One region of the Streptomyces sp. NPDC052040 genome, then DNA from elsewhere that is predicted to be linked to it. Evidence: riboswitches for the same ligand, from Rfam matches in the RefSeq annotation. Region 1 holds a riboswitch; each other region holds the start of a gene.

Region 1 (2,254 bases):
GGCGCGCTCCTGGCCCAGTCTGACCAGGCCGCGCAGCACCTTGAGGTGGGCGTCGGTGCGGCGCTGGGCGGCCCGCGCGGCCCCCAGCGGCTCCAGCAGCAGCCGCATCTCCAGCAGGTCGGCGGCCTCCTGCTCGGTGGGCTCCGCGACACAGGCGCCCGCATGCCTGCGGGTGACGACGAAGCCCTGGGCCTCCAGGGTGCGCAGGGCCTCGCGGACGGGGACGCGGGAGACGCCGTAGCGGCGGGCGAGCAGTTCCTCGGTGAGCCGGCTGCCGCGCTCGTGGACGCCCGCGACGATGTCGTCACGGATCGCCGTGCACACCGAGTGCGCCGGAATACGCATGACCGACCACCGCCTTAATACCCGTGAAACGCCGTCGACGACATGTGCCCCGTCGACCCTATTGCAGCGGGCCGGAATTTCCGACGCCGGGCCGGAATCCATGGATATTTTTTGGACAGACAGCAGTTCGAAACGACGACGGCCCCGGCACAGGGGCCGGGGCCGTCGGGGGCCGGGTGCGCCGCGCGGCGGCCGGTCGGTCAGACGTTCACGCCGTGCGACCTGAGGTAGGCGACCGGGTCGATGTCGGAGCCGTACTCCTGGCCGGTGCGCGCCTCGAAGTGGAGGTGCGGGCCGGTGGTGTTGCCGGTGGCCCCGGAGAGGCCGATCTGCCGGCCAGGGGTGACGGTCTCACCGACGCTGACGCCGATGGACGACAGATGGGCGTACTGGGTGTAGGTGCCGTCGTGCATCCGGATGACGATCTGGTTGCCGTATGCACCGCCCCAGCCGGTCTCGACGACGGTGCCCGCGCCGACCGCGTGGACGGACGTGCCGCTCGCGGCGTGGAAGTCGATGCCGGTGTGGGCGCCGGAGGACCACAGGGAACCGCCGGTCTTGTAGCCGGTGGAGACATAGGAGTGGGCGACCGGCACCACGAACGCGTTCAGGCGCTTGCGCTCGGCCTCGCGGGCGGCGCGCTCCTTGGCCGCGCGCTCCGCGCGGGCCTTCTCGGCAGCCCGGCGCGCGGCCTCCTTCTGCTCGGCGGCCTGCTTCTGGGCGGCGGCCTGGGCGTCGATCTTCGCCGCGACCGAGTCGCCGAGGGTGACGGCCTGGACGAGTCCGGTCTCCTCGGCGGCGGGCCCGGCGGCGTGGGCGGGGGCGGCCAGGACGCCGAGGGCGCCGGTGGTGGTGAGCGCCGCGGCCCCCACGGCGTTGGCGGTGGTGCGCCGCATGCGGCCCGGACGACGGTGCTTCCCGGTGGCGCAGATGAACGCCATGAAGTGGCTGGTCCTTTCCTTCCCTCTCGCCTACCGGGTTAGCTGACGGGTTCGGAGCAGGAAGGTCTCCTACGGGCTGCTGCCCGATTCACCCCAGGGACTGCTTGGGCGGGTCCCCGGCTCCCCTGGCTCGCGCCGTACGGGGACTCGGCGATGACTGTCCGGTGCCGCGGGCGCGGCGCACTGCCGGACGGACAGCCCACAAGACGCTAGAAGGACTCCCTTTCCGCCACCAAAACGATCAGGAGGTTTGTAGCGCATCCCACAGGCCAGAGAGGCGGCCTCTATGGCAATCCGGACAAAACACCGGGCGGGAGGGCCCCGGTGACCGGGGAGGTCACCGGGGCCGTTCTCAGCCGTGCCACCGCGGGCGCGTCCGAGGGGCCGCTACTCGGCCCGGACCACGCGCACTTCACCGATGCCGAGGGCCGAGACCGGCTCCTCGATCTGCGCGGCGTCGCCCACCAGGACGGTCACCAGGCGGTCCACCGGGAAGGCGTTCACCACGGCGGCCGTGGCCTCCACCGTGCCCGTGTCGGCGAGCCTCTGATACAGCGTCGCCTGGTAGTCGTCCGGCAGATGCTGGTCGACCTGGTCGGCGAGGCTGCTCGCGACGGCCGCCGCGGTCTCGAACTTGAGCGGCGCCACACCCACCAGGTTCTGCACGGCGACATCGCGCTCGGCGTCCGTCAGCCCCTCCGCGGCGAGGGTGCGCAGCACCTTCCAGAGGTCGTCGAGCGCCGGGCCGGTGTTCGGCGTGTCGACGGAGCCGCTGATGGCCAGCATCGCGGCGCCGGTGCCGTCGGGCGCGGACAGCAGCACCTGGCCGAACGCCCGTACGCCGTAGGTGTATCCCTTCTCCTCGCGCAGCACCCGGTCCAGGCGGGAGGTGAGGGTGCCGCCCAGGCAGTAGGTGCCGAGCACCTGGGCGGGCCAGACCCGGTCGTGGCGGTCCGCGCCGACCCGGC
Region 2 (2,254 bases), on a different contig from region 1:
CATCGCCACCGACCTGGACGGAACGCTGCTGCGTGACGACGACACGCTCTCCGACCGGTCGAGGGCCGCGCTGGCGCGGGCCATGGCGGCAGGCGCCCAGCACCTCGTCGTGACGGGGCGCCCGGCGCCCAGGACGCGGCCGCTGCTGGACGACCTCGGCAGTACGGGGCTCGCGGTGTGCGGGCAGGGCGCGCAGGTGTACGACGCCGGTGCGAACCGGCTGCTGTTCTCCATCACCCTGGACCGGGAGTTGGCGGAGACGGCGCTCGGCAAGATCGAGGCCGAGGTGGGGCAGGTGTACGCGGCCGTGGACCAGGACGGAGTGGACGGGCTCACCCTGATCGAGCCCGGTTACCGGATGCCGCACCCCACCCTGCCCGCGGTACGGGTCGAGCGGCGCGACGACCTGTGGTGCGAGCCGATCAGCAAGGTGCTGCTGCGCCATCACGCCCTGTCGGACGACGAGTTGGCCACGGCGGCGCGGGCCGCGGTCGGTTCCCTCGCGACGGTCACCATGTCCGGGCCCGGCACGGTCGAGCTCCAGCCGTGCGGCATCACCAAGGCGACGGGGCTCGCCCTGGCCGCCGACCACTTGGGCCTCGGCCCGCTGGACACCATCGCCTTCGGCGACATGCCGAACGATGTGCCGATGTTCGACTGGGCCGCGTACGGGGTGGCGATGGCCAATGCCCACCTCGAACTCAAGGCCGTGGCGGACGAGATCACCCTGTCCAACGAGGACGACGGTATCGCCGTCGTCCTCGAAAGGCTCTTCGGCCGCGAGGGCCGCGAGGGCCGCGAGGGCTACGACGGACCGCCGGCCGAGCGCGTCGGCCGGCGGTCCGTCGGACACTGCCGGGACTACTAGCGGGGTGCCAGCGGAGTACTGGCGGAGCTACTAGTACGCGCTGTTGACGTTGTCGATCGAGCCGTACCGGTGGGCGGCGTAGTTGCACGCGGCGGTGATGTTGGCCACCGGGTCGTAGGGGTCGTACGACGTGCCGGGCACGTGGTACGTGGCGAAGGTCGGGTCGATGACCTGGAGCAGGCCCTTCGACGGGATGCCCGCGCGGGCGTTGGAGTCCCAGAGGTTGATGGCCCTGGGGTTGCCGGACGACTCGCGCATCACATTGCGGTAGATGCCGTTGTACGTACCGGGGATCCCGTGCTGGGCCATGACCTCGAGCGACTGGCGTATCCAGCTGTCGAGGGTGGTGCCCTGGGTCTTCACGGTGCTGACGGTGGACGTGGTGGCGGCAGGGGCCGCCGCCGGTGCGCCGGGTGCGGCGGAAGCGCTGGTGGCTCCGAGGACCGGCATGGCGAGAACGGCGGCACCCGTCCCCGCGATGGCGAGGGCACGGGTGAGACGGGTGGCCTTGGAGCCACGGTCCCGGCGGCGTGCGGGCAGTGCGAAAGCGGACATGTCGTATTCCTCTCCGGCGCCTGCGAGGTGAGCTGTCGGGTTCGGGCGGAAAGGTGCCCGGCCATGTCCTCGTTGCCGAGGCCGCGGCTTCACCCCAAGCCGTTCCGTGTGTGTCCGGACCGGCGGCTTACCTGGGTCCCCCGCTCCTGCCGTCGGGGTCGGTGGGTTCTCGAGCGGCGGCAGGATTCGGCGTTCCGCTCGGATCGATGGGAAGGTATGCGACAGCACATGTCGGGAACAAGCCCTGAAGTCACAGTCCTTCCGAATCGACCTTGAAGTGCGGGAATAGGGCCGATGATCCAGTTTGTTGAGCAAAGCTCAAGTTGCCGTTAGCAAAGCGGGAGTTGATGGCATCGCCGCGATGGCCCCCATGTCGCGCACGTGAGCTATGTCACTGCCGTCGCCGGGGGTTGATGCTGGACTTACTCGCGTAAGTGGCATATACGGATAAAACGGACAGAAGGCAAGGTGATTTCCCGGGCGGCGGGCGCACCTTCGGCCGTGTGTGCGGAGGGTCCGGACGGGCAGTCGTGGGGGTGGTGGTGGCGTCCGGCGCCGCTCGCAATCCGGGCGTCGGCCTCCATGTGCCCGCAGGGGGTGGGTATGGGCTATGTCAGGGGATGTCTGGTCGTATCAGATGATCAAGAACATACCGTTCGTGATCCGATACCACCCGGCCTGGAACAGTGGGCGCTAGCGGTGATCGAAACGTGACCGGATACGCTGACTTGAGTGAGGGCGACGACAGATCGACAAACGCGATAAGCCGTGTCGACGGGCGGCGTCATCGACCGAGTGACCGTCCTTGAGACCGACCGTGATCGTCAGCAG
Region 3 (2,254 bases), on a different contig from region 1:
CCTTGCCCTGGTAGCGGCCCGGGTCGCCGTCACGCAGCTCGATGGCCTCGAAGGCACCGGTGGAGGCGCCGGACGGGACGGCGGCACGACCCGTGCTGCCGTCGTCGAGGCCGACCTCGACCTCGACCGTGGGGTTGCCTCGGGAGTCCAGGATTTCCCGGGCTACGACGACGTCGATGGACGGCACGAGCATCTCCTTCTTGGATGTGACGCTGGAAGTGCGGGGCTGTGTGCCTTACGGCTGTGCCTTGCGACTAGAGCCTAACCGCCCCGGGGCATCGGCCAGCCGACCGACCGTCCCGTGGACAGGGTGACGGTACACATTGTTCCCGCGGTGAACAAAGAGGGGTGGCCGGGAGGGCGGGCGGACAAAGCCGGGAGGGCGGGCGGACAAAAAGGCCCCGCCCCGGCGCGCACGGGGGAACGCGCACCGGAGCGGGGAGCATGGGGACGGGGGCGCTGCGCCCCTGGCCTCCCCCGTGCCGGGGTCGGGGCACGGGGAGGGGGCGGGCCGGCCGCCGGGCAGCCGTTACTTCAGGTGCAGCTGCTGGCCCGGGTAGATGAGGTCGGCGTTGTCGACGATGTCCTTGTTCAGCTGGAACAGCTTCTGCCAGCCGCCCTGGACGTGGTGCTTCTCGGCGATCGTGCTGAGAGTGTCGCCCGTGACCACCTTGTACTCGCCGTCGCCCTTCTTGACCTTCTCGCCGGTCGGGGTGGTGACGGTCTTCTGCGGGGCCGGACGCTGCTCGGAGCGGTTGGCGGCCTGCGGCTCGGTCGAGCGGGTGGTGGTGCTCTTGGTGGAGTCCTGGGCACCGGCGGAACCGTTGGAGCCGCTGGAGCTGCCGGAGGAGGCCGGGGCGCCGTCGTAGGGGGCGCTGGACAGGCCCGTGCCGCAGACCGGCCAGGCACCCTTGCCCTGGCCCGCGAGGACCTTCTCGGCGACGGAGATCTGCTCCGACTTGGAGGCCAGGTCGGCCCGCGCGGCGTAGGCGCTGCCACCGTAGGCGGCCCAGGTCGAGTTGGTGAACTGGAGGCCGCCGTAGAAACCGTTGCCGGTGTTGATGGACCAGTTGCCGCCGGACTCGCACTGGGCGACGGCGTCCCACTGGGAGGAGGTGGCGGCGGAGGCGCTGCCGGCCGCCATCAGCGGGGCGGCGACGGCGGCACCGGTGACACCGGCGAGCGTGATGGCGCGGACGGCCTTGGACGGGCGACGGTGCTTGCCCTTACCGGAACACAGCATGGTTGATCCCCTCACCGACGCCTGCGAGGTGAGCTGTCGGGTTCGGGCCGGTTGAGTTGCCCGGCCGCACGCCCTCCCCGGGCGCGCGGCTCCACCCCTAGCCACACCCGGTCAACTCCCGGGCGCGGCACCTACCTTGGGTCCCCCGCTCCTGCCTACGGCGCTTGACGCGACGACTGTTCCCGTACGGCCGCTGGCAGGATTCGGCGTTGCGACCGTCGGGGCCCGCTGTGGCGAGCGATCACGACCGTAAGCAGTCGAAGCGCCGAATTTCAAAGACGATCAGGGCTTGTGAGACTCATATCTCACTCTCGCCAATTCGGACATTAAGCGCGAAGTAGGACGAGAAGCAGGGGGCGAAGTGGGGTCAATCAGGCGGGAGTTCAGGAGGCGTCCGCAGACGGCCCACCCGCGACCGCAAGGCTCTGACCGGGAAGGATGAGGTTCGGATCGGTGCCGACCGTCTCCTTGTTCGCGTCGTAGAGGGCGGCCCACCCGCCCTTGAGGTCAAGGGAGTCGGCGATCGCGGAGAGATTGTCACCGGGGCGGACCGTGTACGAGCCGTCGGCGGTCTCGCGCCCCTCGGTGGTGCCGCGCGAGGCGTGACGGCCGGCGGGGTCACCCTCGGCACCCTCGTCGCCAGTGCCGCCACGGTGGCGTCCCGCCCCGGCGCTTCCGTCCGCATCATCGCCCGAAGATGCCACGTTCTGCCCGACCTTGTCCGACTCGTCGCTCTTGGTGGCGGTCGAGGGGGTGGTGCCGGGGCTCTTGGATCCGCTCGGGTCGGTGGCGCCACCGGTTCCGTTGGCGGCCGGGCCGGTGGTCGTACCCGAGGGGGAGGAGGACGGCGCGGAGGAGGACGAGGACGGCGTGGAGGACGGCGTGGAGGACGCGGTGCCCGAGGCGGAGGACTCCGGCGCGTGCGGCGCGGAAGGCGAGCCGGACGGGGAGGGGGACGACTGGGATGACTGGGACGAGTTGGACGATTTCGGCACGCCCATGTCCATGCCG

Evidence for each region. Region 1 has a riboswitch for cyclic di-AMP ahead of ACIHAA_RS00560 (M23 family metallopeptidase). Riboswitches for the same ligand answer to the same signal wherever they lie in the genome.
Region 2: it holds a riboswitch for cyclic di-AMP, as region 1 does, so the genes downstream of both, ACIHAA_RS26755 (transglycosylase SLT domain-containing protein) here and ACIHAA_RS00560 (M23 family metallopeptidase) in region 1, are expected to answer to the same signal.
Region 3: it holds a riboswitch for cyclic di-AMP, as region 1 does, so the genes downstream of both, ACIHAA_RS21840 (transglycosylase family protein) here and ACIHAA_RS00560 (M23 family metallopeptidase) in region 1, are expected to answer to the same signal.

What each region holds. Positions count from the first base shown of each region.
Region 1 is NZ_JBIUBV010000001.1:130,034-132,287, reverse strand. It holds gene ACIHAA_RS00565 (GntR family transcriptional regulator) at 1-345, opposite strand, end outside; gene ACIHAA_RS00560 (M23 family metallopeptidase) at 546-1,286, opposite strand; cyclic di-AMP (ydaO/yuaA leader) riboswitch at 1,299-1,449, opposite strand; gene ACIHAA_RS00555 (M16 family metallopeptidase) at 1,674-2,254, opposite strand, start outside.
Region 2 is NZ_JBIUBV010000017.1:37,806-40,059, reverse strand. It holds gene ACIHAA_RS26760 (HAD family hydrolase) at 1-868, shown strand, start outside; gene ACIHAA_RS26755 (transglycosylase SLT domain-containing protein) at 899-1,423, opposite strand; cyclic di-AMP (ydaO/yuaA leader) riboswitch at 1,428-1,597, opposite strand.
Region 3 is NZ_JBIUBV010000011.1:63,850-66,103, forward strand. It holds gene eno (phosphopyruvate hydratase) at 1-193, opposite strand, end outside; gene ACIHAA_RS21840 (transglycosylase family protein) at 530-1,243, opposite strand; cyclic di-AMP (ydaO/yuaA leader) riboswitch at 1,247-1,416, opposite strand; gene ACIHAA_RS21845 (transglycosylase family protein) at 1,627-2,254, opposite strand, start outside.